Regions from separate parts of the Corynebacterium sp. NPDC060344 genome, predicted to be linked through region 2. Evidence: predicted binding sites of a transcription regulator. Region 2 holds the regulator's gene; the other holds the start of a gene.
The links. The regulator LexA, encoded in region 2, represses DNA repair genes until DNA is damaged. The targets are predictions, from matches to a motif close to CGAACANNTGTTCG.

Region 1 (14,812 bases), on a different contig from region 2:
TCGATGTGGTCCTCGGCCAGGTTGAGCAGCGCACCCGCGTCGGGGCGCAGCCCGGGGGCCCAGTGCAGCTGGAAGCTGGACAGTTCCGCGGCGAGCACGTCGACGCGGTCGTCGGCGGTGAGCGCGTCGTGCAGCGCCACGCCGATGTTGCCGACCGCCGCGCCACGGTCGCCGAGCATGGCGGCGAGCATCGCGGTCGTCGTGGTCTTGCCGTTGGTGCCGGTGACCACCAGCCACGTGCGCGGGGCTCCCCACGCACCGGCGCGATCGCCGGCGAAGGCCACGGCCACGTCGCCGACGACCGGGACGCCGGCGTCCGCGGCGTCGACCAGCAGCGGCGTGTCCGGGCGCCAGCCCGGGGAGGTCACCACGGCCGCGGCGTCGGAAAGCAAGGCCCGTGCCGCATCCGAGGTGCACCATGCCACGCCGTGCGAGTCGGCCATGGGCCGGCCGCGCTCAGCGGAATCGTCGACGAGGTGGATCGCGGGGCACCCGAGGTCGCGCAGCAGCTTGATCGCGCCCTCCCCCGACACGCCCGCGCCGGTGACCAGCACCGGGCCAGAGCACACCAGCGCCACCAGATCCATGGACGTGCCGGGCGACGTCATCGCAGAACCCCCGATTGCATGAGCCAGTCGGAATAGAAGATCGCGGAACCGAGCATGTTGAAGATGCCCGCCAACAGCCAGAAGCGGATGACGACGGCCGTTTCGGCCCAGCCCTTCGCCTCGAAGTGATGGTGGATCGGCGCCATGCGGAACGGGCGCTTGCCCGTCGTCTGGAACGCCGCGATCTGGATGGCCACCGAGGCGACCTCCAGGACGAAGATGAAGCCGATGATGACCATGAGCAGCTCGGTCTTGGTCACGAACGACAGTCCGGCGATGAGGCCGCCCAGCGCCAGCGAACCGGTGTCGCCCATGAAGATCTTGGCCGGGGCCGCGTTCCACCACAGGAAGCCCAGGCACGCGCCCAGGCCGGCGGCGGCGAGGATGCCGACGTCGAGCGGATCGCGGACGTCGTAGCAGCCGGCGCCGATGGCAACGTCGCAGGAGTTGCGGAACTGCCAGAAGGCGATGGCCGTGTACGTGCCCAGCAGCAGCGCCACCGCGCCGGCGGCGAGGCCGTCCAGGCCGTCGGTGAGGTTGACCGCGTTGGTCCACGCCGCGATGACGATGAACACGAACACCAGGAACACGATCATGCCCAGCCACACCGGGCCGGGTGCGAGGTTCCAGGTGGTGATGTCGCGGGCGAAGGACAGGCTCGTCGAGCCCGGAGTGATGCCCGAGGCGTCCGGGAACTGCAGCAGCAGCACGCCGAAAATCAGCGCGGCGGCCAGCTGGCCGATGAGCTTCGCCGTCTTGTTCAGCCCCAGGTTGCGGCCCTTGTACAGCTTGATGAAGTCATCCGCGAACCCCAGGCCGCCCATGGCCAGGGTGAGGAAGAGCACCAGCAGGCCCGAGGCCGAGGGCCCCGCGCCGGTCTGGAAGAAACCGATGGCGTGCGAGCCGAAGTAGCCCGCGAGGATGCCGGCGATGACGGCGATGCCGCCCATCGTCGGGGTGCCGCGCTTGCGCAGGTGGCTCTTCGGCCCCTCCTCGCGGATCTCCTGGCCGATGCCCTCCGCGGAGAAGCGGCGGATCAGCACCGGGGTCAGGAAGACCGACACGATGAACGCGAAGGCTCCGCTGTAGATGAGTTGAGTCACTTGCCTCGCCTCTCGGTCGAATTCTCATGCGCCGCCGGCGCCAATGCGTCGGCGACCCGCCACAGGCCATCGGCGTAGGACGCCTTGACCAGCACAACGTCTCCGGGCCGCAGGCCCGCCGCGACCGCCTCTGCGGCGTCGTCGGGGCCCGGCGCCCGCACAGTATTTAACCCCATGGTCTCCGCCTCGTCCGCCAGGGCGCGCACGTTGGCGCCGTCGCCGACGGCGACCAGGCGGTCGACGCCGTGCTCGGCGAGGTACCCGGCCAGCGCCGAGTGCTCGCCGACCGCGGTGTCGCCGAGTTCGCCCATCTGGCCGAGCACGGCCCACGAGGTCGCGCCGTCGCGGGCGGCGGTGGCCAGCACCAACGCATCGATGCCGGCGCGCATCGAGTCGGGGTTGGCGTTGTACGAGTCGTTGATCACCGTCGTGCCGTCGCCGCGCTGTCGCATCTCCATGCGCCGCTCGGAGGCGGCGAGGTGGGAGCTCAGTCCCTCGGCGACGGCGGCCGGGGCCAGGCCGGCCTCGATGCCGACGGCCGCGGCGGCCAGCGCGTTGGGCACCTGGTGGGCGCCGTGGACCTTCAGCTCCACGCGGTGGGCGGAGCCGTCGGGGCACTGCAGGGTGAAGGAGGCCCGGGCCAGATCGTCGACGGCGACGTCGGTGGCTCGGTAGTCGGCCGCCTCGGAGTCGACGCCGAAGGTGACCACCTTCGCGCGGGTGCGCGGCGCCATCCCGGCGACCAGCGGGTCGTCGGCGTTGAGCACGGCGACTCCCCCGTCGGCGGCGTCGGGGAGCGCTTCGACGAGTTCGCCCTTGGCCTGCGCGATGGTCTCGCGGGATCCGAATTCGCCCAGGTGGGCGGTGCCCACGTTGAGCACGGCGCCGATGCGCGGGGGCGCGATGCGGGCCAGGTGCGCGACGTGGCCGATGCCGCGGGCGCTCATCTCGGCGACGAGGTACCGGGTCTCGCGCGTGCAGCGCAGCACGGTGTACGGGTGGCCGATCTCGTTGTTGAACGATCCCTTCGGCGCGACGGTCTCGCCGTCGGTGCGCAGGATCGTGGCCATCATGTCCTTGACGGAGGTCTTGCCGGCCGACCCGGTGACCCCGACGACGACCAGGCCGTCGGCGGCCAGCTCGTCGACGTCGCGGCGGGCGAGCTTGCCCACCGCCTCGAGCACCGCGGCCCCGGAGCCGTCCGGGTCGTGCGCGAAGGCGTCGGCGTTGGAGTCCTGGGCGCCCAGGGGCTTGACGACGACCGCCGGCACCCCGACCGGCCTCGCCGCCAGCACCAGCGCGGCGCCATCTGCCGTGGCGCCGCCGGCGAAGTCGTGGCCGTCCGCGCGGGCGCCGGGCAGCGCCAGGAACACTGAGCCGGGGACGATGCGGCGGGAATCGAATTCGACGGGACCGGCGACCGGGGTCTGCGGGTCGGCGTCGTGGAGCTCGCCTCCGACGATGTCGGCGATCTCCCCCGCGGTGCGCTGGATCATCTAGCTCTCCCCCTCGTGATCGTCGCGGGCCGCACTGCCGTCACGGCGGGAGTCGCCGTCGCGGCCGGCGCGGCGCAGCAGCGCCTCGCGGACCTGCTCGCGGTCGTCGAAGTGGTGCTGGACGCCGTTGATCTCCTGGCCGGTTTCGTGGCCCTTGCCCGCGACGACGACGGCGTCGCCGGCTTCGGCAAGGCCGATGGCCAGATCGATGGCCTCGGCGCGGTCGCCGATGTTCTCGACGCGGATGGCGTCGATGCCGACGGCGGCCGAGCGCTTCTCGGCGGCTTCCACGGCACCGTCGGTGACGGCCTCGCGGATGGTGGCAGGGTCCTCGGTGCGCGGGTTGTCGTCGGTGACGATGACGACGTCGGCGACGCGGGCCGCCTCGGCGCCCATCAGGGGCCGCTTGGAGGAGTCGCGGTCGCCGCCGGCGCCGACGACGGCGATGACGCGGCCGACGGTCTGGGCGCGCAGGGTGCGCAGCACCTCGCCGACCGCGGCGGGCTTGTGGGCGTAGTCGACGACGGCGAGGAAGTCCTGGCCCTCGTCGATGCGCTGCATGCGGCCGGGCACGGCGACGCGGGCGATGCCCTCGGCGGCCTCGGGACCGGCGGCGCCCAGGGCGGCGAGCGCAGCCCACGCGACGGCGGCGTTGGCGATGTTGAACGCGCCCGGCAGCGGCACGTCGAGATCCACGGGGCCGCCCGGGCCCGTCAAGGTCACGTGCTGGACTCCGTTGTCGGCGACCGAGACCGAGCCGGCGCGCCATGTCGCCTGCGGCGCCATGCGGGAACCGTCGTCGGCGATCTTCGCGTCCTCGGCGTGGGGCGTGCCCACCGTGTCCACGGTGACGCCGGGGGCGGCGGCGATCTCCGCCATGCGGCGGCCCCAGGAATCGTCGACGCAGGAGACCACGCGCGGTGCGTGCAGCGGCGACTCGGGGCGGAACAGCGCCGCCTTCGCGTCGAAGTAGTCCTCCAGGCCGTCGTGAAAGTCGAGGTGGTCCTGCGACAGGTTGAGGAAGCACGTCACGTCGAACGAGACCCCGTCGACGCGCCCCAGGGATAGGGCGTGCGACGACACCTCCATGACGACGTGGGTCACGCCGTCGTCAAGCATCTCCCCGAACAGGCGCTGCAGGGCCGGGGCCTCGGGCGTGGTCAGGTGACTGGGCACCGACCGGCCGTTGATGCGGGTGCCCGTGGTGCCGATCAACCCCGTGCGCTTGCCGGCGGCCAGCAGCGCGCCCTCTAGGAGGTACGTGGTGGTGGTCTTGCCGGAGGTGCCCGTGACGCCGATGACCGTCAGCTTCTCCGACGGGCGGCCGTGGATCTCCGCGGAGACCGCCCCGAGGACCGCGCGGACGTCGTCGACGAGCAGCACCGGGCGATCCGGGCCGCCCGCCTGCTCGAGGATGGCCAGACCCGCGGCATCGGTGAGGATCGCCGCGGCCGGAGACTGGTCCGCGTACGACGCGCCATGGACCCGGGTGCCGGGCAGCGCGGCGAACAGGCCGCCCTCCGGGACCTCGGCGGCGTTGAGCTCGACGCCGGAAATGGCGGTGCCGGCGGCATCGGTGGCATCAGTGGCCGGGCCGGTCGCGGACGGCAGCACGGAACCGCCGATCAATTCGGCGAGGTGTCCGAGTGTGACGGTCATGTGCGCTCCTTGTGGGGTCTGGTTCGTGGATTCGGTTGTCGTGCCATCCGGGTGACGCGCCAATGGGTGGCGGGCGGTCACGGCTGCAGGAGGAGGGTGCCCTCTTCACGCGGGGCCGGCGGCACGTTGTAGCGGTTGAGGGCCCACGCGGCGATGTCGCTGAACAGCGGCGCGGCCGATTGGCCGCCCTGCCCGTGGACGCCGCGGACGGGCTCGTCGAGCATGATGCCGATGACGAACCGCGGGTCATCCGCCGGCGCGATGCCGGCGAAGGTGATGTGGTACTTGGAATTCGAGTACCGGCCGGTGTCGGGATCGACCTTCTGGGCCGTGCCCGTCTTGCCGGTGAGCTGGTAGCCCTCGATGCCGTCGCCCGAGGCGGTGCCGGATTGGCGGCCGGTCGGGTCGGACTGCAGCACGGACTGGAACATGTCGCGGACGGTGCGCGCGGTGTCGGGGCTGATGACCTCGACGGGATCCGGGCGCTCGGCCTCGACGACGGTGCCGTCGGGGGCCGTGGCGGACTTGACCACCCGCGGCGCGACGCGCACGCCGTCGTTGGCGATGGTCTGGTAGATCCCGGTCATCTGTAGCAAGGACATGGCCATGCCCTGGCCGATGGGCAGGTTGGCGAAGGTGCCGCCCGACCACTGGGGCCGCTGCGGGACCAGGCCGGAGGACTCGCCCGGCAGCTCGACGCCGGTGGACTGGCCCAGGCCGAAGTCGTGGAGCAGCTCGGCGAAACGGTCCGGTCCCAGCCGCTCGGCGAGCATCAGGGTGCCCACGTTGGAGGACTTGCCGAAGATGCCGGTCGTCGTAAAGGGCTCCGGCCCGTGCTGCCACGCGTCGTTGACCGTCACGCCGGACATGTGGATGGAGCCGGGGACGGTGAGCACCTCGTCGGGCGTGGTCACGCCGTCTTCGATGGCGCCGGCTGCGGTGATGATCTTCGCCACCGAACCGGGCTCGAACGGGGTGGACACCGGGGTGTTGCCGATGTTGCGCCCGTCCTCGACCTCACGGCCGATGTCGCGGTTGGGGTTGGCGGTGTCGGACTGCGCCATGGCCAGGATCTCGCCGGTCTTGGCGTCCATGACCACCGCCGAGGCTTCCTTCGCCCCGGAGTTGTCCTTGGCCTGCTGGACCTGCTGCTGGACGAAGTACTGCATGTCCGCGTCGATGGTCAGCTCGTAGTCGGTGCCGTCGATCGGCGGGTGCTGGTCGCGGGTCGAGCCCGGGATGGCGATGCCGTTGGCGGCGATGTCGACGGTGCGGCCGCCGTTGACGCCCTGCAGCGTCGCGTCGCGCGATGCCTCGAAGCCGAACTGGCCGACGCCGTCCATGCCGATCTTGCCGATCACGTTCGCGCCGACCGCCCCGTTCGGGTACTGCCGGATGTCCTGGCGTTCGGAGACCAGTTCCGGGAAACGCTCGACGACCGCGGCGGCCTTGTCCGGGTCGACGTTGCGCACGAGCACCTCGTAGGTGCTGTTTTCGTCGCGAAGCTTGTCCAGGACCTCCTTCGAGCTGATGCCGCCGGGTGCCTCGCGGATGCCGTCGTCGGCCGGGGCCTCCGGTGCTTGACGACGACGGCTCTCCCGCTCCTTCGCCGCGTCCAGGTCGGGCACGCCGAGCATCTCGGGAAGGGCGTCGGCGATGTCGCGCAGGCGCTCCTCGTACTCCGGGTAATCCTCGGGCCACAGCTGGTGGGCGTGCTCGAGGTGGGCGCGCAGGCTCGACGGGTGCGCCGTGATGCTGCGGGCTTCGAGGGTGAAGGCCATCGACGCGCCGTTGCGGTCGGTGATGGCGCCGCGGCGGGCGGCCTCGACGACCTCGATGGTGCGCTGATTCTGGGCCTTCGCGGCCAGATCCGGACCGGCGACGAGCTGGACCCAGCCCAGCCGGACGATGAGGACCGCGACGATGATCGCGCCGATGACCTGCAGCACCTTGCGGCGGCGGTGGAACTCGCTGCCGGAGACGTCCACCCGCTCCGACGACGCCATCGCCCGATTGCGGCGCGGCGCGGGCCGGGTCCCCGACTCGACGGGGATGCGACGATCCCGGCGATCCCGGAACTGCCCGGAATCGCCGCGGTCGTCAGAAGATCGGATCATGCCTGGTGCCTTCTCGATGGACGGACCACGGCGGTGTGCCGTGGTCGCATGCGGGCGTCAGTCTACAGCCGGTCCCGGGACCTCCCCGGGATTGACGTCACCCTCGGGAGCCGGTGCAGGTGCGGGCGCCGGGCCCGGTGCCGGGGCGGGCGCGGGAGCCTGCTGGCGGGCGGCGCCGGGGGCGTAGGGCGCCTGCGCCGGAAGCTGCGGGACGGCCGGGTTGGCCTCCTGCACCGACGGGGCCTGCATGCCCGGGACGTGCTCGGTCTCGGCCGGGTTCGACGTCGGGGCGTCGGGGCGCACGGCGGCGCCGTTGACGTCGACGACGCGCTGGTGCTCCGGGGAGCCCGGGCGGACCTCGTGGACCGCACCGTCCTCGCCGACGACCAGGATCGCCGGGTTCTCCACGTTGACCATGCCCATCTCCGCGGCCCGGCGGGCGATCTCGGCGGTGGAGCGCTGGAACTCGACGTCGCGCTCGAGGACGGAAATGCCGTCGCGCAGGCGCTGCTCCTCCTGGCGGGCCTCGTTGAGCTGGAACGACTGGGAGGTGGACAGGCCCGACAGGACCATGGCCAGCACGATGCCCAGCACCACCACGAGGATCGAGCCGATGGCGAAGCGCACCTTGGAGCGGTCGGCCGTGGTGTTGGTCAGCCGGCGCCCGCGGCGGGACACGATCTGGCGGGATCCCGTGCGGCCACGGTGGATGGTCCGGCGACCCTTGCCCCGGCGGGCGGGGGCGGGGGCCGCGGGCGTATCGATGCGGCCGCGGCCTCGGCCGCGCCCGATCGTGCGGGCGGGGGCGTCGTCCGTGATGGTGGCTGCCATGACTTCTCCCGGGGTCGTCGCCGCGAGCGGCGGGGTGCTTGGTGCGGTGTGGTGGTGGGTGGTGCGGTGGTGGGTGGTGCTTGGTGGTGGTGTGTGGTGCGGGTGCTGCTATTCGCTTGTTCCGGTTATTCGGTTATTCCGGCGCTTCGCCTAGTCCGGTACATCGCCGGCTCCGGTCAATTCGGCCGGACGCGCTCGATGCATCTGACCCGCACCGGTGCGGCGCGGGGGTTGTCCTCTACCTCTTGCGCATCGGCCTTTTCGGCGCCGCGGGTGATCAGGCGGAACTTGGGTTCGTGGCCCGGCAGTTCCATCGGCAGCCCGGCCGGCGTCGTCGACTTCACGCGCTCAGCGAAATCGCGCTTGACCAGTCGGTCCTCGAGGCTCTGGTAGCTCATGAACACCGCCCGGCCGCCGACCGCGAGGCCCTCGCAGGTCATGGGCAGGACGTTCTCCAGCGCCTCCAACTCCCGGTTGACCTCGACGCGAAGCGCCTGGAAGGTGCGCTTGGCGGGGTGGCCGCCGGTGCGCCGGGATGCGGCCGGGATGGCGTCGTAAAGCAACTCGACGAGACGGCCCGACGTGGTGAACGGCTCCTTGTCCCGCTCGCGCAGCACCGCCGTGGCGATGCGGCCCGCGAAACGCTCGTCGCCGTACGTCGACAGGATCCGCGCGAGGTCACCGTGCGAATAGCCGTTGAGGACGTCCGCCGCGGTCGGGCCCGTGGTGGGGTCCATCCGCATGTCCAGCGGCGCATTGACGCGGTAGGCGAAACCGCGGTCGACCTGGTCGAGCTGCATGGAGGACACGCCGAGATCGAACAGCGCGCCGGCCAGCCCGGCCTCGCGAGCCAGGGCGATCGCCGGGGCCTGCGGGTCGAGGGCCGACTCGTCGGACGGGTCGAAGCCGGGGACCGCGACCGCGCCGTCGACGCCGATGACGTCGGCGAGGCCGTCGAATCTGGTTTGGACGCCGGCGAAGCGGTCGCCGAAACGGGCGAGGCGCTCGCGGGCCGAGGCCAGCGCGGCGGCATCGCGGTCGAGGCCGATCAGGTGGAGCCCGGGAAACGTCTCCAGGAGATGCTCGGCGTGGCCGCCGGCGCCGAGGGTGCCATCGACGACGACGGCGCCGGTCCCATCGGGGGAACCAACGCCGGTGATGCCTGGCTCGAGCAGCGCGGTGACGCGGTCGAGGAGGACGGGCACGTGGCCGTGCTCCCCGGACTTGCGGTCCCCCGGTGCGGAGCGCCCACCGGGCGCCACATCAGCACCGGCGACCACTCCAGTCACATCGTTGACATCGGTCATCGGCACTCCCTCCGGAAGTCTCGCAGTTGGTCTTCGATTACCTCGCTCGTGCGTGATCCGCGGGCGCGTGCACAGGGCCCTGCCCGACCCGAACCTGGTGTCGGGGAAGTACACCAGGGGCGGGTCGGACAGAGTCCTTGCGGACGCTCCCGTCCCGGGCGGCGCGAGTCCTACAGCACCCCGAACAGCGAATCGTCTTCGCCGTCGGAGAAGTCCTCTTCATGCTCCGCCTGGTAGGCCTCCCAGGACTGCTTGTCCCAGATCTCCAGGAAATCGATCGATCCGATGACCACGCATTCCTTGGTCAGGCCCGCGTAGGTGCGGTGATCCGCCGACAACGTGATGCGCCCCGACCCGTCGGGCCGCTGTTCGTCCGTGCTCGCCGCCAGGTTGCGGATGAAGGCTCGTGCGCGGGTGTTGGTCCGCGATGCCTTCGTCGCGCGCTGCGCGAGCTGGAGGAACTCGTCCTTGGGGTAGACGGCCAGCGAGTGGTCCTGCCCCTTGGTCACCATCAGCCCGCCGGCGAGTTCGTCGCGGAACTTCGCCGGGAGCGTAAGGCGGCCCTTGTCGTCCAGCTTCGGGGTATAGGTGCCGAGGAACATGTCGCTTCCGGCTCCTCTCCCCTTCTCCGGCCGACGCGGTGGCGCCGCATCGAGTCATCTCATCGGTATTCGTCTTTTTCCTGCGATGCCGGTCGACCTCTCCAACATCACGGCCCACAGTACCCCACTTTGCCCCACAAGCAACACCAAGACGCATCGGTTTCCAGGGGTTTTTCACCGGCCAAAACCTGTCAACCTGCATATTCGCAGGTGGGGCGTTCGCCCGTGGGCGGTGTCACGGACCACGCTTGACGACGAATATTCCCCACCGGCGTGTCCCTCCGGCGTGTCGTGCATCACATTTCACATGGGCCCCGAGTCGATCTTCTCCAGCGACGCACCCAAGTGGGGCGAAGTGGGCGATCGAGGTGGGGCAAAGTGGGTGATCGAGGTGGGGCCGAGTGGGCAGCCTCGGCAAGGCCGAGTGGATTGCCGTGGTGGGGCCGAAAGGAGCGACCGCAGCTCCGCCCGCCATCCCCTCAGCGGCTACCCCACCCCGAATCGCGCCGGCGGCCGACCCTCACCCTCCGTCGCCGCCCCCTCAGCGGCTAACCCACCTCGAATCGCGCCGGCGGCCGACCCTCACCGCCCGTCGCCATCCCCTCAGCGGCTAACCCACCTCGAATGGCCTAACCCACCCGCTATAACGGGTGGGTTAGGCCATTCGAGGTGGGTTAGGGCATTCGAGGTGGGTTAGCGAGTGCGCTCGGCGCACAGAATCTGCCGCAGCACAAGGCACGCGAAAACCCCGCCCCGGCGGCTGCCGGAAACGGGGTTGGTGGACGATTCATACGCGACGGGGACGGCGCGCTTGAAATCCTCGGGGGTCGGCGCTTAGCCCTGGAACCGTCCGCGGAAACGGTCTTCCATGCCGCCGCCCGACGAACTGGGGCGGCGGGGCTTCTTCGCCTTGCCGCCGCGCGCGCCGTCCGAACCGACGGACACCAGCTTCGGGTCCTTGCCGGATCCGGTCAGCGCCCACACGCCGGCACCGAACATGGCCAGGAATCCGATGATGCTCAGCGCCAGGAACCACAGGCTCGTCTGCGACAACGCCATGCCGCCGATCAGCAGCAGCAGCCCGACGCCGATGATGGCGATGACTCGCGGCGAAAATCCGCGGGGCGTTCCACCCGACTCCAGGCCCATCGACTTTCCGGACATGGCGGAGCCGAACTTCGGATCCTCGGCATACAGCGCCGATTCGATCTCGGCCAGCATCCTCTGTTCCTGCTCGGAAAGTCCCATGGGTTTCCTTCCCTGACTCACGGTCGGGCTCGTCGTACTTCACATCTTCGCTGCAACACATCATCGCTGCGGCAGCTGCCACCGGGCGCAATGTTCGCTCACAAAGTCCAACGGGCGGCGCGCCGATTTTGTTCCCGAACCTGCCCCGCGCTCCACGACCGCCAACCACGCGCAGACGCCGAACGGCGGTGCTTCTCCAGTACCGGCCAGTGTACGCACGCCACCTCCCGCCAACCACCACAATTCGGCAGGTTCATGCGACGCCATCAGGCAACGTCAGACAGCATTCCGAAGTCGGCCTCCACCTCCGCCAGAAAATCCGCCGCCAGCGACTGCACCCGCCGGGCCTCGAGCTCGTCGACGCCCCGGGACAGCCCCAGGCGCACGTCCTCCCACTGCCCGGACAACGCCTCGAACCGCGCGGCCCACGGCGCATACGCCGGCGCATGCCTGCGCAGCCGCGCCCACGCACCGTGGTCGGCCTTCCGGCGCCGGCCCGGATTTTCCGCGATCACCGCACCGGCGACGCGTAGCGCCGCCTGGTACGACAGGTCCAGCCGATCCGCCGGCGCCGCCGTCCTCGCCTGCGCGAGCAGCGACGCCGCCCGACCCAGGAAGGACACTGCCTGAGAAGAGATGCCCGACGGCGCCACCATCGCGCTCCTCCCGTTTCCAATGCGTGCCATCCGACTTCTCCCTTCCATCCGTTCAAGCGATCCGTCAAAACCGTCCGTCAATAACCACGTCCACCGACCGCACCACCACCGGCACCGGCCGAACTTCACTCGTTCGTTCGATGGGATCCGCACCACCGGCCCACCATCGCTTCCGCGACGCCCCGGACACTACGAGACCGCCCGGATTCACCCTCCAGCATAATCGAACACCCATTCGCACACAAGGGTTTTCGCCGCGCATCCGCCCTTTCTGCGGCCCGCGCCCCCGCCCGCGCCGCCGGCCCGGTTAAGCTGGTCGGGTGCGATACAGCGTCCTCCCCCTGCCGGAACCGATTTTCCGGCTCCGGCTCCACGAGGCCGTCTCCCTTTATGTCGGGGCGATGGGCTACGACCCGTCGATCGTCGATGCGCGCGTGCTGGCGTGGGCCCGGGCCCGCCATGAGCCCGGGTGGTCGGCCGTCGCCGCCGTGGCCCACCCCGAGGACGTCGCGCCGCACGTGGCCCTGGCCGATCCCGCGTTTCCGCTGGCGGGCATCGCGTATTGCCAGCAGGGCACGTCGACGCAGTGGTGGCACGTGCAGGTCCGCGCGGGCCTGGCTGCGCGGCGCACCCCGATCCACGCCGCCCGCGACATCCTCGGCGATTACGTCGAGCTCGCCGAGATCCACGTCGATCCCGGCCACCAGGGCGCGCGCATCGGCGAGCGGCTCCTCCACGAGCTGATGCGCGGCCGCCCGGAGCGCCGCGTCCTGCTGTCCACGCCGGAGGTCCCCGCCGAGGCCAACCGCGCCTGGCGCCTCTACCGCCGCCTCGGCTTCACCGATGTCCTGCGCAATTTCCACTTCGCGGGCGATTCCCGGCCCTTCGCGGTGCTCGGGGCCAGGCTTCCGCTGGCCCGGGTCGATTCGCTTGACGACGAATCGGCGCCCACGCAATCGTCGCCAAGCAATGAGGAGGGGCCCGCATGAAAGCCGTGACCCTGCGCGCCCGCCTGGCCGCGCTGGCCGTGATCGTGGCGCCGGTGCTGGCGCTGACGGGGTGCTTCACCACCGACGCGGCGATGTCGATTTCCGGATCTGATCGGGTCAGCGGCACGATCCACGTGGCCGTGCCCGCCGGCGCGACGACCCGCGAGCAGCTGTGGGAGGTCCCCGCGGCGTTCAGCGATGGCGTCACCGTGGAAAACGGCGAGTCCGACGGCAACCGCACCGCCACCTACGTGGTGCGCGACCTGACGTTCGACGAGATTCACGACCTCGTCGACGCCGCCTCCTCCGACGCCATCGACCTGGAGCTCGAGCGCGTCGGCGGCAACCAGGTCTCGGTGGCCGGCAAGGCGTCCCTGGCGCGCTACCCCGGCGCGAAATTCACCCTGGCCATCGCCTTCCCCGCCCCCGTCACCGGCACCAACGGCACCGTCGACGGCGGCCAGACCGTCCGATGGACCATGGACGGCGGCAGCGACTCGACGTTCTGGGCCACCTCCCCCGCCGGCAGCACCGACCGCGACCAGCTGCTGCTGTGGACCGGCCTGGCCACCGCCGCCGGGCTGCTCGCCGCCCTGCTCGTCGTCCTGTGGGCCCGCCGCGACCACGACATGAGGGACTGAGCTCGCCGGAAAGCTGGGCCCGCCGGAACGCTGGGCCCGCTGAAAACCTGGCCCGCCGAAAAGCTGGGCCCTAGAACCCGCCCCGCAGCATGTCCTGACCGGTGCCCCACGCCGGGGCCATGCCCAGGTTGTGCAGGACTTCCTGGGTGGCGCGGGCGAAGTTGAGGGTCATGAAGTGAATGCCCGGCACGCCCTCCGCGATGAGGCGCTCGGCCATCTCGGTGGTCACCTCGATGCCCGCCTTGCGGATCTCATCGCGGTTGGCCTCCTCGTCGCCGGCGGCGGCGCGCAGCAGCCGCTCGTCGACGGCCGGCGGCAGCGCCGAGCCGGACAGCTCGACCTGGCGGCGCAGCGACCGCATCGACGTGATCGGCATCAGGCCCGGGATGATGGGCTTCGCGCCGTTTTCCGGGTCCGCGGCGGCCAGGCGGTCGCGCAGGCGCAGGTAGTGGTCGACGTCGAAGAACATCTGGGTGATGGAGTACTCGGCGCCGGCACGCAGCTTCGCCAGCGTGTGGCGCGTGTCGGCCTCCAGGTCGGCGGCGCGGAAGTGGCCCTCGGGGAAGGACGCGATGCCGATTTCGAAGTCGGAGAACTCGTCCTCGGCGCGGATCATCTCGATGAGCTCGGAGGCGTAGCTCAGGCCGTCGTCCATCGGGGTCCACTCGCCGAGCGGGTCCCCGGGCGGGTCGCCGCGCAGGACCAGCAGGTTGGTCAGCCCACGCTCGAGGTAGGCGCGCAGGATCTCGCGCAGCTCGGTGACGGAATGGCCCACCAGCGTCAGGTGCACCAGCGTGGTCAGCGGCTCCCGCGAGACCCGCTCGGCGATGCGCAGCGTCCGGTCGCGGGAGGATCCCCCGGCACCGTAGGTCACGGAGGCGAAGGACGCCCCGAGATCGTGGAAGGCCTCCGCCGCCCGGAGCAGGCGTTCCTCGGCGGCGTCGTCACGCGGGGGCATGAACTCGACGGAGAACGGGATGGGGCCGGGGCTGGGCAGCGTCAGCGCGTGGCGGACGGGAACCTGGCGGCCCACCGCGGGTGGCGGGAAGTCGGACATGACCGGTTATCTTATTGGGAGGACGACAGTGGGCGCCGACCCGGCCCCCGATTGGAGTCGATGACACCCGAAAGGTGGCGTGATGGCCGACCCAGCGAACTTCCCGGCGATCGAACCCGGAATGTCCCCCCTCGACGTCCCCGCCGCGGTGACCGGCGCGTTGGCCGATTTTTTCGACGCCCGTTCGTCGATGGTCGCCGACATCGACGACGAGTTTTCGCGGGTCATCGGGGCATTGCGCGATTTCACGCTGCTGGGCGGCAAGCGCGTGCGCCCGGCGTTCGCCTGGGCGGGCTGGCTGGGTGCCGGGGGTGACGCGGGGCTTTACGACGACGCCGAGGACCCCGATGCGGTCTTCCGTTCCGTCTGCGCCCTGGAGTTCATCCAGGCGTGCGCGCTGATCCACGACGACATCATCGACGCCTCCGACACCCGCCGCGGCAATCCGACGGTGCACAAGGTCTTCGAGTCCCGCCACCGGGGCAATTCCTGGCGCGG
Region 2 (14,812 bases):
CGCGACCTACCGCCCCCTGTTCAGCCCGGATCGCGGTCGCCTCAACGATGCGCCGCTACTGAAGGCACTCTTGTACCACCTTTTCAATAGTGCGTTCGATAGCGAGCGGGTGGGATCCAGGACCGCCGATACCCTCGATCTGTGGCAATCGACGTTGACCACGGCAGCCCAGCTCGAGCTCGACGCCCGGGACGCCCGTTACGTCGAAGCTGACGCTGCGGAGCCGGAGGCAGCGGCAGAGGCAACAACGGCACCCGCTCCGAATCCCACCATCACCCCAACCAGACAACCCAGTAAGCGCAAGCGAGGCAGGCACCATCGAAATGACGAAACCCCACCATGGGACGAACTCCTATCCCGCTTCCGTAATCGTCGGCACCTGGAGAAGGGGAAGTAACCACACCATCCGCCTCCAGAACTCGGACGGCTACATCCTCGAGATGTACCCGAGTGCCGGCGTGCTCAATCTGGTCATGCGCGAGCACCCGATCGACACGGCGATCGACACCGGACTGCGGCACGTATCCGTCAACCAGAGGATTTACGACGTCTTGGGCACCAAGACCGAAACGGTCGTGTCCGTCGAGGCCGACAGTGCGACGGTCGAAGCCGCCTACTACTTCCTGCGCAGCATCGCCGAGCAGGTGCAGGGTCAGCATGTCGAACCAACGACGGCGATCTACCAATCGATCCGCGCCTTTAAGTCTCTGCTGCTCGGCAGCTCCGTGGGGTCGACTACCAGCGAGATCGGCTTGCTCGGCGAGATTCTGGTGCTCCAGGAACTGACCGATCGTGGAGTCGTGAGCTTCGACCGTGCCCTCCGCGGGTGGCTCGGCCCGCACAACGAAGAGCACGACTTCGCCTTCGCAAGGTGCGACATCGAAGTGAAGGCGACCGAGAAGGAGCGCCGGCGCCACACGATCTCGTCGGCAACGCAGCTGGTGGAAACGAACGGCAAGAACCTCATCTTCGGCTCCGTCCAGCTGACCCGGACTTCCGAGGGCGGCCACACCCTGGCGGAAGCCATTGCGGCGTTGCGCGATGCCATCGGCGATCCCGAGCTTCTGGAGATCCTCCGCAGCCGCCTCCAGCTCGCCGGCGTCGTGCCGGAGAACGAAGGCAATTACACCACCAGGTGGACCCTGCGGAACCCGATCGAGTTCTACGCGGTCAATGACAGCTTCCCCCGGATCACCACCGAGAGTTACGCATCGATGCATGAACGCATCGATTCGGTCCAGTACGTGATCAACACCGACGGCATCCCGACGTTGTCAGACGACGAAGTCCGTTCCCTCATCGCCACGACAGAAGAGAATTGAACCGACCATGACCACCGATGAACTGACCACCGATAGCTTCTCGGCCATCCGGGAAGAAATCGACTACGTGCTGAACACCCGGCGCATCCGCATCACCAAGACCCTCCTCGAGGATCTCGAGCACAGCTCTGACCAGGACTTCACGCTCGACGACATCAAGCGGTATGTCGACAACGGCAATGACGCGGACATTTCGCCTCTGATCAACTTCATCTTGACGGCGGATGACGTCGACGGAGACGCCATCAAGCCGAAAACGGACACTCAGCCCGAGTCGGTAGCGCGCCGCCAGTGGGTGCTCGAACAGCTCGGGCTTGCGGATATCGCCGACAGCATCAATGCCCGCATCCCCGTCAAGGACCAGCCGACGGTGATCGACACCGATTTCGTCGACTGGTACAAGGGCGATCGCCGCACCGCGAATTCGAACTACTGGCCCATGTACGAGGAAGTACTCAAGGGAAAGGGCTGGAATGCCGATTCGATCTCCGCGGTGAGCCGGCAGGCGACGGAGGTCATCCGCCGCCTCGACGATCCACTCGGGCCGATGGCCGGCGGCAAGCGGGGCCTGGTCGTCGGCCACGTCCAGAGCGGCAAGACAGCGAACTTCACCGCCGTCATGGCCAAAGCCATCGACGCCGGCTACCGGTTCGTCATCGTCCTCGCCGGCACCCTGGACATCCTCCGCAATCAGACCCAGCGCAGGCTGGACATGGAGCTGTTCGGACGGGACGCGATCCTCGATGGCCGATCAGAAGAGAATCTGACGGCGTACGACTACAAGGCTGAGTCATACTTCGCGGACGACAGCGACTGGGACATCGATTGGGACACCGAACGCCGCGGTTTCGTCCGGCATGGTGGGGCCGTCGGCGCGACGGGCTACCCCAGGGTCCGCCGAATCACGACGTCCGTTTCCGACTTCAAGGGATCCGCGGGAGTGTCGCTGATCGACATTCCCCTGCGCAGCCCCGGGAAGCCTTTGAACCACCCGGATAACCTGCTCAATGCCAGCTGTCACGCGGCAGTGGTGAAGAAGAACTCCAACGTGCTGAAGAAGCTCAATTCCGAGCTCGCGCGCCTCGATCCGGCGATCGTCCGCGATCTGCCCGTGCTGATCATCGACGACGAGTCCGACCAGGCGTCGATCAACACCGTCAACCAGAGCAAGAAGAAGTCGAAGGAGGAGGTTGAGCGCACTGCCGTCAATCGCGAGATCACGCGCCTGCTCAAGCACTTCCCCCGCTCCCAATACGTCGGATACACGGCGACGCCCTTCGCCAACGTCTTCGTCGACCCGGAGGACCCGGAAGATCTGTACCCGCGCGACTTCGCCCTCATGCTGACGGAACCTCCGGGATACCGCGGTGCTGCATGGTTCCACGATCGCCACCAGCAGTTCGAGGACGACCCCACTCCCACGGTCGAAACGTCGCGGAGCATGGCGTTCATCCGGGATATTGCGGAGTCGCCCAAGAAGAACTCCGACGAGTTCGATTTCGGATTCGAGTCAGTGCGCAAGGACGAGCTCCAGGAAGCGCTGGACATGTTCGTGCTCACCGGTGCCATCAAGAAGTACCGCGAGGCCAATTCGAATCTGCACTTCGAGCACCACACCATGCTCGTTCACGAGGCCGTGGACACCAGGACCCATGAAGAGGCGTGGACCCTGCTCAAGGGACTGTGGAATCGCTCGAACTACGCGGAAGGCGGGCGAAACGCGGAGCTGAAAAAGCTTTTCGACGATCAGGTCAAACCCGTCATGGACGTGGACAAGTACTCGGAGGGCGCACCCGTGCCCCCGACGTTCGATGCGCTCAAGCCCAACCCCTTTGACAACTACATCACCGCCGCAGCCCAGGCGATGATGGGAGATTCGGCGGAACCCCCGATCCTCCAGGTGAACTCCATCGGTGGCGATGAAGTCGACTTCGAGCGGTCGCCGGTGTGGAAGGTCTTGGTCGGCGGCACGAAGCTGTCGCGCGGCTACACCGTCGAAGGACTGACGGTGAGCTACTTCCGACGCAAGGCCGGCAGCGCCGACACCTTGATGCAGACGGGCCGCTGGTTCGGCTTCCGCAAGGGATACCAGGACCTCGTGCGCCTGTACGCCCCGCCGACCTTGGTGGACATGTTCGAGGCCGCGATGGGCGATGAGAACCACTTCCGCAACATGCTGAAGAAGTACGCGGAATTGGAGGAAGACGGGAAGGCGAAGATCACCCCGATTCAGCTCGCGCCTCTGGTCCGCCAGTCGCTGCCCCACCTGAATCCGACGAGCAAGAACAAGATGTTCAATGCCTACATCAAGCTCATCGCTTCGGCGCCGAACATCGCCGAACTCAACCAGGTGCCACTGCAGGATGCCTACGAGCACAAAAGGTGGAACATCGAGGAAGTCGCCATCCCGTTGTTGTCGGGTATGACCGCCACAACGCGCGACCTCGCCTATGTGCGATACGAAAGCAGCAAGAAGGGCGAGGGGACGACGGTATCGGCCGGCTACACCCCCTCGTACACGACCGTATTGGGTGCGGCCAAGATCATCGATCTCCTGACCGCGATTCGCTGGCGTGGAGACGACGCCGACGCCCGGGACATCTACTACAAGCAGGTCGTCTTCCCGCGCCTTCGGTATCTGTCCGACTTGATGGGCATGGATCCCGAGGGTCTTGGCGGGGATTCCCGGTTCACCGAAGCAGCGGTCATCATGGCCAAGCCGAAGAAGACCGACGAGCAGGGCAAGCAGCGGACGATTCGTCTGCCCGGCGTCGACATCGACGTGCCCGTGGTCCGCCGCTCGCGTCGAACCGGAAAGGGCCGCAATGACATCACTGGTTCCGACCGCAAGCAGAGCTATGCGCTGGAGAGCATCGCTGCCGGATTGCCGTGCACGTATCCGCGACGAGTCGATCTGGACATGCTGACCGAGGATCAGCTCGGCACCTTCAACACCCATCCCACCGCGTTCCCCGTGGATCCCTCCGCCGAACCCTTCGACCTCGGCACGTTCGACCGGCGGACCCGTGGCGCAGTGTTGATCACCCTCTTCGACGATCGTCCCAAGGAGTTTCTCAAGGCAATGGACGACGCCAAAACCTGGGTCGAACCCGACTATCTCAAGGGTGAAGTCGGAATGCAGATCTCATTCAACTCCCCCCATGCGCCCATCGATGCACATGGCCACGATGCCATCGTGTGGGGCGTCCACGTGCCCACGAAGAAGGACAAGGCGACCGTCGGCAAGGATGAGGTGGACGACGCCGAAGCGTCGGCAATCTCGTGACTCCGCCTGAGCCGGGATAACACCACGCACGAATTGTGGTGCCCCGGTCGGGCTCGAACGGCTCCTGCGGGAGGGGAACCGCCCGGCCATCGCCCCTCACCGGTTAACCCACCTCGAATCGCTTTAATGACCTGCTGTAACGGGTGGATTAGCGCATTCGAGGTGGGTTAGCTGTTTTCTCCCCTCCCGGTGCACGCAAAAATGGCCGGTGTGGCGCGACGACGGGTCGTCGCAAAGCCACACCGGCCAAGCCGCAAGCAGTTCCCTAGAGGACCATCGCGGCAATCCAGCCCGCGGCGAGCAGCGGCAGGTTGAAGTGGAGGAAGGTCGGGATCACGGAGTCGCGGATGTGATCGTGCTGGCCGTCGGCGTTGAGGCCGGACGTCGGGCCGAGGGTGGAGTCGGAGGCGGGCGAACCGGCGTCGCCAAGTGCACCGGCGGTGCCGATGATGGCGACGGTGGCCAGCGGCGAGAAGCCCATTGCCGTGCACAGCGGGACGTAGATGGCGGTGATGATCGGCAGCGTCGAGAACGACGACCCGATGCCCATGGTGACGATGAGGCCGACCATCAGCATGGCGAACGCGGCGGCGGCCTGCGAGCCGGAGAACATGTCCGCGGAAGCCTCGACGAGCGGCTCGACGTCGCCGGTCTCCGTCATGACGGCGGCGAAGCCCTGCGCGGAGATCATGATGAAGCCGATGAGGGCCATCATTTTCATGCCGGCGGTGAAGACGTCATCGGCCTGGCGCCAGTTGACGCCGCCGGTGATCATGAACACCGCCAGGCCGCCGAGGGCGCCGATGAGCAGGGAGTCGGCCTCGAAATCGGTCGACTGCATCCACACCTGGATGGCGAAGGTGACGAAGATGGCGACCAGCGCGATGATGATCTTGCGCTTCTCGATCGGCTTCGCCGCAGCGCGCGTCATCGTGCCCACGGCCGCGGAATCGCCCGCGGCATCCGGGTCGGCGGAACCGGCCGGGGCGGTGGGAACGGCACCCGCGTCGGCCAGTGCCTTGTCGGCGTACTTGCGCGGCTTGCGGTAGGTGAAGAACAGCGCGACGAGCAGGCCGGCGAACATGCCCGCGGCCGGGATGCCCATGGCCTGCAGGATGTTGATGCCGGCGGTGTCCATGCCGGCGAGCTCGATGTTGCCGAGCAGGATGTCGTTCAAGAAGATCGAGCCGAAGCCCAGCGGGATGAACATGTAGGTGGTCACCAGGCCGAACGTCAGGGCGCATGCGGCGGCGCGGCGGTCGATGTTCAGCTTGTTCATCACGACCAGCAGCGGCGGGACGATGAGCGGGATGAACGCGATGTGCACCGGGATGAGGTTCTGCGACAGGATCGCCATCAGCGTGAAACCGCCGAGCAGCGACCACTTGACCACGCCCACGGCCTTGGCGTTGTCCTCCGGATCCTTGCCGGTGACCGCACCGATGATCTTGTTGGCCAGCAGCTGCGGCAAGCCGGACTGGGCGACCGCCATGGCGAAGGCGCCGAGCAGCGCATAGCTCAGCGCGATGCGGGCACCGCCGGACAGGCCCTCCTGGAACGCCACCAGCGTCCCATCGAAGCCGAGGCCGCCGAGGAGACCGCCGACGAGCGCGCCGATGAACAGCGCCAGGACGACATGGACGCGCGATATCGCGAGGACGAGCATCACCAACACGGCGATCAACACGGAGTTCATGAGAAAAACCTTAAGCGACCCTCGCCGCCGTGCACGCATCGGTCGCCCCCGCGTGCCAGTGAGATTGCTAACGCCGCCAGCGGCTACCCTTGGCGGCAACCATGTCTCAGCAGAAACAGAACCCGGACCGCGGCAATCGCGGTGGCCGGCGGCGCGGTCGCCGCTCCCCCGGCGCCCGCGACAATCAGCGCGACAACGCCACGCCCCGCGGGGACCACCGCGACAACCACCGCGGCGATCACCCGCACGTGGACAAGCGGCCCATCTACGCCCGCCTGGACGGCGTGACCTTCGCCGAGGCCCGCAGCTTCCGCCGCCGCCTCAAGCGCGCCTCGGCGCCGAATGCCATCCACGCCATCGCGGAGGACATCGAGCTGGCCCGCCTGCGCGTCGAAGAGCGCCGCGAGTCGATCCCGCAGATCACCTACCCGGCCGCGCTGCCGGTGTCGGCGCGCCGGGACGACATCGCAGAGGCCATCGCGAACAACCAGGTCACCGTCATCGCCGGCGAGACCGGCTCGGGCAAGACCACGCAGATCCCGAAGATCCTGCTCGACCTGGGCCGCGGCGTGCTGGGCAAGATCGGCCACACGCAGCCGCGCCGCCTGGCCGCGCGCACCGTCGCCGAGCGCATCGCCGACGAGCTGGGCGAGAAGATCGGCGGCCACGTCGGCTATGCCATCCGCTTCGACGACCGCGTCGGCCGCGACACCTGCGTCAAGCTCATGACCGACGGCATCCTGCTCGCGGAGATCCAGCGCGACCGGCTGCTGCTCGACTACGACACGATCATCATCGACGAGGCCCACGAGCGCAGCCTCAACATCGACTTCCTGCTCGGCTACCTCAAGCGTCTGCTGCCCAAGCGCCCGGACCTGAAGGTGATCATCACCTCGGCGACGATCGACCCGGAGCGTTTCGCGGAGCATTTCGCGGGCGCCGACGGCACGCCCGCGCCGATCATCGAGGTTTCCGGCCGCACCTACCCGGTCGAGGTCCGCTACCGCCCGTTGACCGTCGAGGAGACCGTCACCCGCAAGAACGGCCAGACCGAAACGCGGGTCACCGACATCGACCAGATCGACGGTGTCGTCGACGCCTGCCGCGAGCTCATGCGGGAGGGCGACGGCGACATCCTGGTCTTCTTCTCCGGCGAGCGCGAGATCCGCGAGGCCGCCGAGGCCATCGACGGCCAGAAGTGGCGCGGCGTCGAGGTCCTCCCCCTCTTCGGTCGCCTGTCCAATGCGGAGCAGCACCGGGTCTTCGGGCCGCATGCTTCTCGACGCATCGTCCTGGCAACCAACATCGCCGAAACGTCGCTGACGGTGCCGGGCATCCATTACGTGGTGGACACCGGCACCGCCCGCATTTCGCGCTACTCCACGCGCACGAAGGTCCAGCGCCTGCCGGTCGAGCCGGTGAGCCAGGCCAGCGCCAACCAGCGTTCGGGCCGCTGCGGCCGCGTCGCCGACGGCATCGCCATCCGCCTGTATTCCGAAGATGACTTCCTGTCCCGGCCGGAGTTCACCGATCCGGAGATCCAGCGCACGAACCTGGCTTCGGTCATCCTGCAGATGGCCAATCTGGGGCTTGGCGACGTCGCCGCCTTCCCCTTCGTCGACGCCCCCGACCACAAGGCCATCCGCGACGGCGTGCAGCTGCTCGACGAACTCGGTGCCCTGGCCGCTGCGGAGGGCGACGCCGGGACGTCGTCAAGCGAACTTTCCCTGACCCCCACCGGCCGCGAGCTGGCGCGCATCCCCGTCGACCCGCGGCTGGCGCGGATGCTGGTGGAGGCGCACGTCAACGGTGCGCTCAAGCCCGTCACCGTCGTCGTGGCGGCGCTGAGCCTGCAGGACGTGCGCGAGCGGCCGCTGGAAAAGCAGGCGCAGGCCGACCAGGCGCATGCGCGGTTCAAGGACGCGACCAGCGACTTCCTGTCCTACCTCAAGCTGTGGGAGCACCTGCAGGACAAGCGGCGGGAGCTGTCGGGCAACCAGTTCCGCAAGATGTGCCAGCGCGAGTTCCTGCACTACATGCGGGTGCGCGAGTGGCAGGACCTGATCCGGCAGCTCAACCAGGTCGTCGCGGATCTGGGGTGGAACTGGTCCGTGGAGGGCAACGAGCCGTCGCCGGACGCCATCCACCAGTCGCTGCTGGCCGGCCTGCTGTCGCAGATCGGCGTGCGCGAGGGCGAGGGCAAGGAGTTCACCGGCACGCGCAACACCAAGTTCCTGGTGCACCCGGCGTCGGCGCTGTCGAAGAAGCCGCCGCGCTGGGTGATGGCGGCGGAGATCGTGGAGACCTCGCGCACCTTCGCCCGCGACGCCGCGCGCATCGAGCCGGCGTGGGTGGAGAAACTGGCCTCCCACCTGCTCAAGCACCAGTACTCGGAGCCGCATTGGTCCACCAAGCGCGGCGCGGCGATGGCGTACCAGAAGTCGACGCTCTACGGCGTGCCCGTGGTTGTCGACCGTGCCGTGCCGTACCACCGCGTCGACCCGACGGCGGCGCGCGAGATGTTCATCCGCCACGCGCTCGTCGACGGCGAGTGGACCACCCACCACAAGTTCTTCGCCGACAACCGGGCGAAGCTGGAGGAAGCCGCCCAGATCGAGGACAAGGCGCGCCGCCGCGGCATCGTCGTCGACGACGACACGCTCTACGCCTTCTACGACGCCAAGATCCCCGAGACCGCGACGACCGGCGCCAATTTCGACCGGTGGTGGAAGAAGACGTCAAAGTCCGAGCCGGAGCTGCTCGACTTCGACCCGCATGCGCTGGTCAACCCCGATTCGCATGACGTCGACGCCGCCGCGTTCCCCGATCTGTGGCAGCAGGGCACCCTCGATTTCCGCCTGTCCTACCGCTTCGAGCCCGGCTCCGACGACGATGGCGTGACCCTCCACGTCCCCGTTCCCCTGCTGGCCGGACTGCGCGACGAGGGCTTCGACTGGCTCGTCCCCGGCCTGCGCCAGGAGCTGGTGGAGTCGCTGATCCGCACGCTGCCGAAGGCTTCGCGACGGTCCGTCGTCCCCGCCCCCGACTTCGCATCCAGGGCGCTGGCGTCCATGACGCCGTATGCCCGGCCGCTGCGCGAGTCGCTGGCCGACGCCCTGCGCCAGCTCGGCGGGTCCGGGATCAACGCCGGCGACTTCGACGTGTCCAAGTTGCCGCCGCACCTGCGGTTCAACTTCGCCACCGTCGACCGCCGGGGGAAGATCACCGACCAAGACAGGGATCTGAAGGCCCTGCAGCACCGGCGCGCCGGCCAGGTGACCACGGCGGTGTCGAAGGCCGCCGGGTCGTCGGAGCATGCCGCGGTGAAGGAGTGGACGGCCGACAATCTCGGCGCCGTGCCGGAGACCGTGGAAAACACCGTCGACGGCCAGAAGGTCACCGCGTATCCCACGCTGGTGGCCACGAAGGACGGCGTGGCCGTCAAGGTCGTGCCCACGGAAGCGCAGGCCAAGGCGTCGCTGGTCACGGCGACGCTGACCATGTTGCTGCGCGATTGCACCGTGCAGGCCAAGTCGATGGTCAAGGGCCTGCCGCTGCAGCAGCGCGTGGCCGTCGATGCGTGGCCGCATGGTGGTGCCGAGGGGCTCGTGGAGGATTGCCGCGTCACCGTCGTGCGCGATCTGATGATGGGAGCCGGCGGTCCCGTGCGCGATCCGGAGGAGTACGCAAAGCTCCGCGACGCCGTGAAGCCGCAGGTCCCCGGCCAGGTGCGCCAGCTCGTGGTCGGCATGGCCAAGGCGCTGCCGGCGTATCACCGCGTGGTGTCGCAGCTGAACGAGTGGGACGGCCCGGCCATCGACGACATGCGCGCGCAGCTGGAGTTCATGCTGCCCAAGGGCGCGGTCGCCCGGCACGGGTGGGCGAACCTGCGCCATCTCCCCCGCTATCTGGAGGCGATGGAGGTGCGCTTGGCGGACATGGCCACCGATCCCGACCGCGATGCAGAGCTCGAGGATGAGGTCGCCGAGGTCAACGAGCACCTGGCCGCGCGCCTGGCGAAGCTGCCGGAGGCGCGGAAGAAGTCCGCGGCCGTCCGGGACATCGGTTGGATGATCCAGGAGTTGCGGGTGAGCTTGTTCGCGCAGCGCCTGGGCACGGCGCGCACGGTGTCGCCGCAGCGGGTGAAGAAGGCCATCGACAAGCTGCGGTAGCCGGTGACCGTGCCCGGACTGCGCGTCTTACGTGCGGTCGTGGCGAAGCGACAGGATCTCGTTTTCGAAGTCCTGCGCCGAGCTGAACGACTTGTACACCGACGCGAAGCGCAGGTAGCCGACTTCGTCGAGGTCTCGCAGCGGTTCGAGGATGGCCAGCCCGATGTCGTTGGAGTCCACCCGCGGGGTGCCCTTGGACCGGAGGGTTTCCTCCACTTGCTGGGCGAGCAGTTTCAGCGCTGCTTCGGGGACCTCGCGCCCCTGGCATGCCCGCCGCACGCCGCGGATCACTTTGTCGCGGCTGAAATCTTCGACGACTCCGTCGCGCTTGACGACGATCAGCTGCGACCGCTCTAGCGTGGTGAATCGTTTGCCGCACGCCAGACACTCGCGCCGGCGGCGGATGGTCATTCCATCGTCGATGAGACGGGAGTCGATGACCTTGGTTTGGTCGTGGTGGCAGAACTGGCAATGCACGTCGTCGAGCATACGGTGCCCGCGCCCCACGCCCCTACTGCTGGTGAGCGGCGCCGACGTAGGTCGGGGCCGGTGCCGTCTCCGGGGCGGGCGCGCCCATCCCGGAGAAGTGCAGCATGAGGCCGAACACGGCGCCGACGCCGGCGACGACGGCCATCGAGGTGCGCGTGCGGCGCACCCCCTGCACCGGGCCGCGGACGGCCGAACGACCGTCGCGGACGTGCCCGATGTTCGAAACCCCGTGGGTGGGCGCAGAAGTGAGGGCCGTTCGTCGTGTGTTCGGACGGCGCGACGCGCCCGAAACACCGCCGGGGCGACCGTTCGACGGACGACGGGTCGTACGGACCCGCGTTCGATCCGTCGCGGCACCCGTTCGAACATCGGCGGCGGCGCGACGACGCCGCACGGCGGTTCGGGCAGCCGGGCGAACCGCAGCAGCATCGTTCTCGAGCCACGAGGGAACCTGATCCCCGGACTCCGTGGAGTCCACGTCATGCCAGTTCAGGGTGGCGGTGCGGTAGTCTTCGATAAAAGCGGTCATCGGTTGGTTCCTTCCATCCGGTTACTCGCGAGCATCATACGAAACGGTTTCGAAAATCCCGGTCGCGGTCACTGCACGAATGTTCGACTGCGTTGCTGTGTTCGATTTATATCACCGCCCCCGGATCCCGTCCAGACATGGGGGCAAAAACTTCGAACAGTTGTGCCACCCCCGCACGATTTGGTGTAGGGTCGTGTTCGAACGGCAGGCACGAGCGAGGCAGGTCCGATCGCGCGCATGGCCGATCGACCTGAGCACGACGACATCGAGCACCGGGGCACCCGAGCCCCGTGCACCCGAGCATTAGTCACCCGAGCACTACGCAACCGAGCACGACCGAACCCGGTGGGAGTGGAAACATGGCCGATAAGAAGCAGCCGCACAAGAACACGTTGACGGACCGACAGAGGCGCATCCTGGAGGTCATCCAGGACGCGGTGTCCCTGCGGGGCTACCCGCCGAGCATCCGGGAGATCGGTGACGCGGTCGGGCTGAACTCCACGTCGTCGGTGGCCTACCAGCTCAAGGAGCTGGAGAAGAAGGGCGCGCTGCGCCGCGATCCCCACAAGCCGCGTGCGGTCGACGTCCGCGATCTGAAGCAGAAGCTCGACAACCACGCCGGCAAGCCGGGCCCCAAGCCGAAGTCGGCGTCGGTCCCGGTCGTGCCGGAAGGCGCCACCGCCCCGACGTATGTGCCCATCGTCGGCCAGATCGCCGCCGGCAACCCGATCCTGGCAGAGCAGAGCATCGACGAGCACATGGCGGTTCCCGCAGAGCTCACCGGTCCGGGCGAGCTGTACATGCTCCGCGTCGTCGGCGAGTCGATGGTCGATGCCGGCATCTTCGACGGTGACTGGGTCGTGGTGAAGTCGCAGCAGACGGCCAACAACGGCGATTTCGTCGCGGCGATGATCGACGGCGACTCGGACAGCGAGGCCACGGTCAAGGAGTGGCACGAGGATCGTTCGGGCAAGTGGCTGCTCCCCCACAACGACGCCTTCGAGCCGATTCCGGTCGACGGTGGGGTGACCATCCTCGGCCGCGTCGTCAGCGTCCTGCGCCGTCTCTGATCCACCACCCGAGAAGGGGCCCGAGCACCATGTGCTCGGGCCCCTTCTCATGCATTCGGTGCGCCAGCCAGCATGTGGTGCGCGAGCCAGGCCTCAGGCCCCGCTTCCACCGCGCGCACAGGTTGGCGGGGAGCAAGCCGGGGAAGCCCCCATTCAATCTCAGAGTTTTCGCGGCCGTGAATCCGGCCTCAACCTGCAGGAGATTGAATTCTTGACCCCCTATTTCTTCAAGCTCAGAGTCCGCGTGCCCCTCGGAAAGGGCGCGAAAACCCTGAGATTGAATTGATGGGTCGATTCCAACTGAATTCAGCGACCATCCATGCATTCACGGCCCCACGCGGCGGCGCGGGACGTCCGTGACGAGCCTCGACGGCCACGGTGAGCCGCGACGTGGACCGCTACCCCAGGCCGAAAACGGAGCGCGCGGCTACTCCAGGCCGAAGACGGAGCGCACCGCGGCGCGAGCGGCATCGGCGTTCGGCGCATCCAACGCCGCACGAGCGGCGTCGGCACACTGGGCGGCGGTGACCTCGGCGAGCTGGGCCCCCACGCCCGGCAGCGCCGTCGCGGCCGCCGACAGCGAGTTCACCCCGAGGCCCACGAGCACGCAGGCCAGCAGCGGATCGGCCGCGGCTTCGCCGCACACGCCGACCGGGGTGCCGGTGAGCTTGCCGGACCGGCACGTCATGTCGATCAACCGCAGCACCGCCGGCTGCCACGGATCCGTGAGGTACGCCAGGTGCGGCGACAGGCGGTCGGCGGCCATCGCGTACTGGGTCAGGTCGTTGGTGCCGATGGAGACGAAGTCGAGAACCTTCATCAGATCGTGGCTCATCAGGGCCGCGGCGGGAATCTCGATCATCGCACCCGGCGTCAGGCCGCGTTCGCGGCAGAGCCCGGCGAACCACTCGGCCTCTTCCAGGGTCGCCACCATCGGCGCCATCACCCACGTCGGGGCCTCCGCTCCGCGGCCCGCCTTCGTGCCGGCCAGTGCGATGGCGTCGAGCTGGCGTTCCATGAGCCCCGAGTTCGACCGCGAAATGCGCAGGCCGCGCACGCCCAGCGCCGGATTGTCCTCGTCGCCGAGATTGGCGAAGGCGATCGGCTTGTCGGAGCCCGCATCGAGCGTGCGCACGACGATCTTCGACTCCGGGAACGCCTTGAGCACCGTGGCGTAGATGTCCGCCTGATTCTCCACCGTCGGTTCCGTGGCCGCCGACAGGAAGCAGAGCTCGGTGCGGAACAGGCCGATGCCCTCGGCCGCGCCGTCCGCGGCGATGCGCGCGGCATTGCCGTCGCCGACGTTGGCCAGCAGCTGCACGTGTTCCCCGTCGGCGGTGCGCCCCGGACCCGACCACGCCGCGATCTTGTCGGCCATCCGCGCGGCCTCGTCCACCGCCGCCTGCGCGACCGCCGGGTCGGGGTCGGCGGTGATCTCCCCCTTGGCGCCATCCACCAGCGTCAGGGTCCCCTGCTCGATGACGCGCAAGCCCGCGCCCGCCGCCACCGCGCACGGCACGCCCAGCTGCCGGGCGATGATCGCCGTGTGCGACGTGGGCCCGCCCAGCGTGGTCACCATCGCCACGAACAACTCCGGGTCCAAGGTGGCGGTGTCGGCGGGCGACAGGTCGTCGGCAAGCAAGACCGACGGCTCGATCACGGCCGGCAATCCCGGCTCGTCCTCGCCGCGCAATTCCGCGATGACGCGATCGCGGATGTCCTCCAGGTCCGTGGTGCGCTCGGCCATGATCCCGCCGGCGGCCTTGAACATCTCCACGAACTTCTCGATCGCCGCCATCGTCGACGACTCCGCGCCCACCCCGGCCTTGATCGACTTCACCGCGGCCCGGTGCCACCCGCGGTCCAGCGTCAGCTTCGAGGTGGCCAGGAGCACCTCGGCCGCGTTGCCCTCGGCACGGCCGGCGCGGGCGGCCAACCGCTCGGACACCGCCGCGGCCGCCGCCCGGAAGCGCTCGATCTCGGCCTCGGCGTCGCCGGCATGCGGCTCGCCCTCCGGCGGCAGCGCGGGACGCGGCCGCACCCACACGGCGGGCGCATACCCCACTCCCGGGACGACGGCGGTGGCCTTCAACGTGGTGGACGACGGCATGGGCTCTCCTGGACTACGGAATGGATCGATTCACCCGCTGCGGGCGAGGCCCGAACGGAAACTCCTTGCGCAAAATCTTACTCCACATTTCCCACATTGAAACCCAATTCTCGCTTGACTTTCCAACATATTCGGGCA

Region 1: ACFWGD_RS03585 (SAV_6107 family HEPN domain-containing protein) is a predicted target of LexA. The motif match lies at 11,852-11,865, and genes of this name have one in related genera.

The regions. Positions count from the first base shown of each region.
Region 1 covers NZ_JBHXCS010000002.1:168,088-182,899, forward strand. Annotated here, with positions in the region: gene murD (UDP-N-acetylmuramoyl-L-alanine--D-glutamate ligase) at 1-608, opposite strand, end outside; gene mraY (phospho-N-acetylmuramoyl-pentapeptide-transferase) at 605-1,711, opposite strand; gene murF (UDP-N-acetylmuramoyl-tripeptide--D-alanyl-D-alanine ligase) at 1,708-3,207, opposite strand; gene ACFWGD_RS03555 (UDP-N-acetylmuramoyl-L-alanyl-D-glutamate--2,6-diaminopimelate ligase) at 3,208-4,866, opposite strand; gene ACFWGD_RS03560 (peptidoglycan D,D-transpeptidase FtsI family protein) at 4,944-6,872, opposite strand; gene ACFWGD_RS03565 (hypothetical protein) at 7,041-7,814, opposite strand; gene rsmH (16S rRNA (cytosine(1402)-N(4))-methyltransferase RsmH) at 7,991-9,076, opposite strand; gene mraZ (division/cell wall cluster transcriptional repressor MraZ) at 9,292-9,723, opposite strand; gene ACFWGD_RS03580 (DUF3040 domain-containing protein) at 10,558-10,971, opposite strand; gene ACFWGD_RS03585 (SAV_6107 family HEPN domain-containing protein) at 11,238-11,657, opposite strand; gene ACFWGD_RS03590 (GNAT family N-acetyltransferase) at 11,948-12,616, shown strand; gene ACFWGD_RS03595 (LppM family (lipo)protein) at 12,613-13,257, shown strand; gene ACFWGD_RS03600 (methylenetetrahydrofolate reductase) at 13,328-14,314, opposite strand; gene ACFWGD_RS03605 (polyprenyl synthetase family protein) at 14,397-14,812, shown strand, end outside.
Region 2 covers NZ_JBHXCS010000001.1:146,256-161,067, forward strand. Annotated here, with positions in the region: gene ACFWGD_RS00690 (ATP-binding protein) at 1-397, shown strand, start outside; gene ACFWGD_RS00695 (PD-(D/E)XK motif protein) at 459-1,322, shown strand; gene ACFWGD_RS00700 (Z1 domain-containing protein) at 1,330-4,608, shown strand; partial or broken gene ACFWGD_RS00705 (Na+/H+ antiporter NhaC family protein) at 4,874-5,965, opposite strand; partial or broken gene ACFWGD_RS00710 (hypothetical protein) at 6,104-6,343, opposite strand; gene hrpA (ATP-dependent RNA helicase HrpA) at 6,406-10,476, shown strand; gene nrdR (transcriptional regulator NrdR) at 10,504-10,953, opposite strand; gene ACFWGD_RS00725 (hypothetical protein) at 10,988-11,131, opposite strand; gene lexA (transcriptional repressor LexA) at 11,854-12,564, shown strand; gene ACFWGD_RS00735 (phosphoenolpyruvate--protein phosphotransferase) at 12,992-14,674, opposite strand.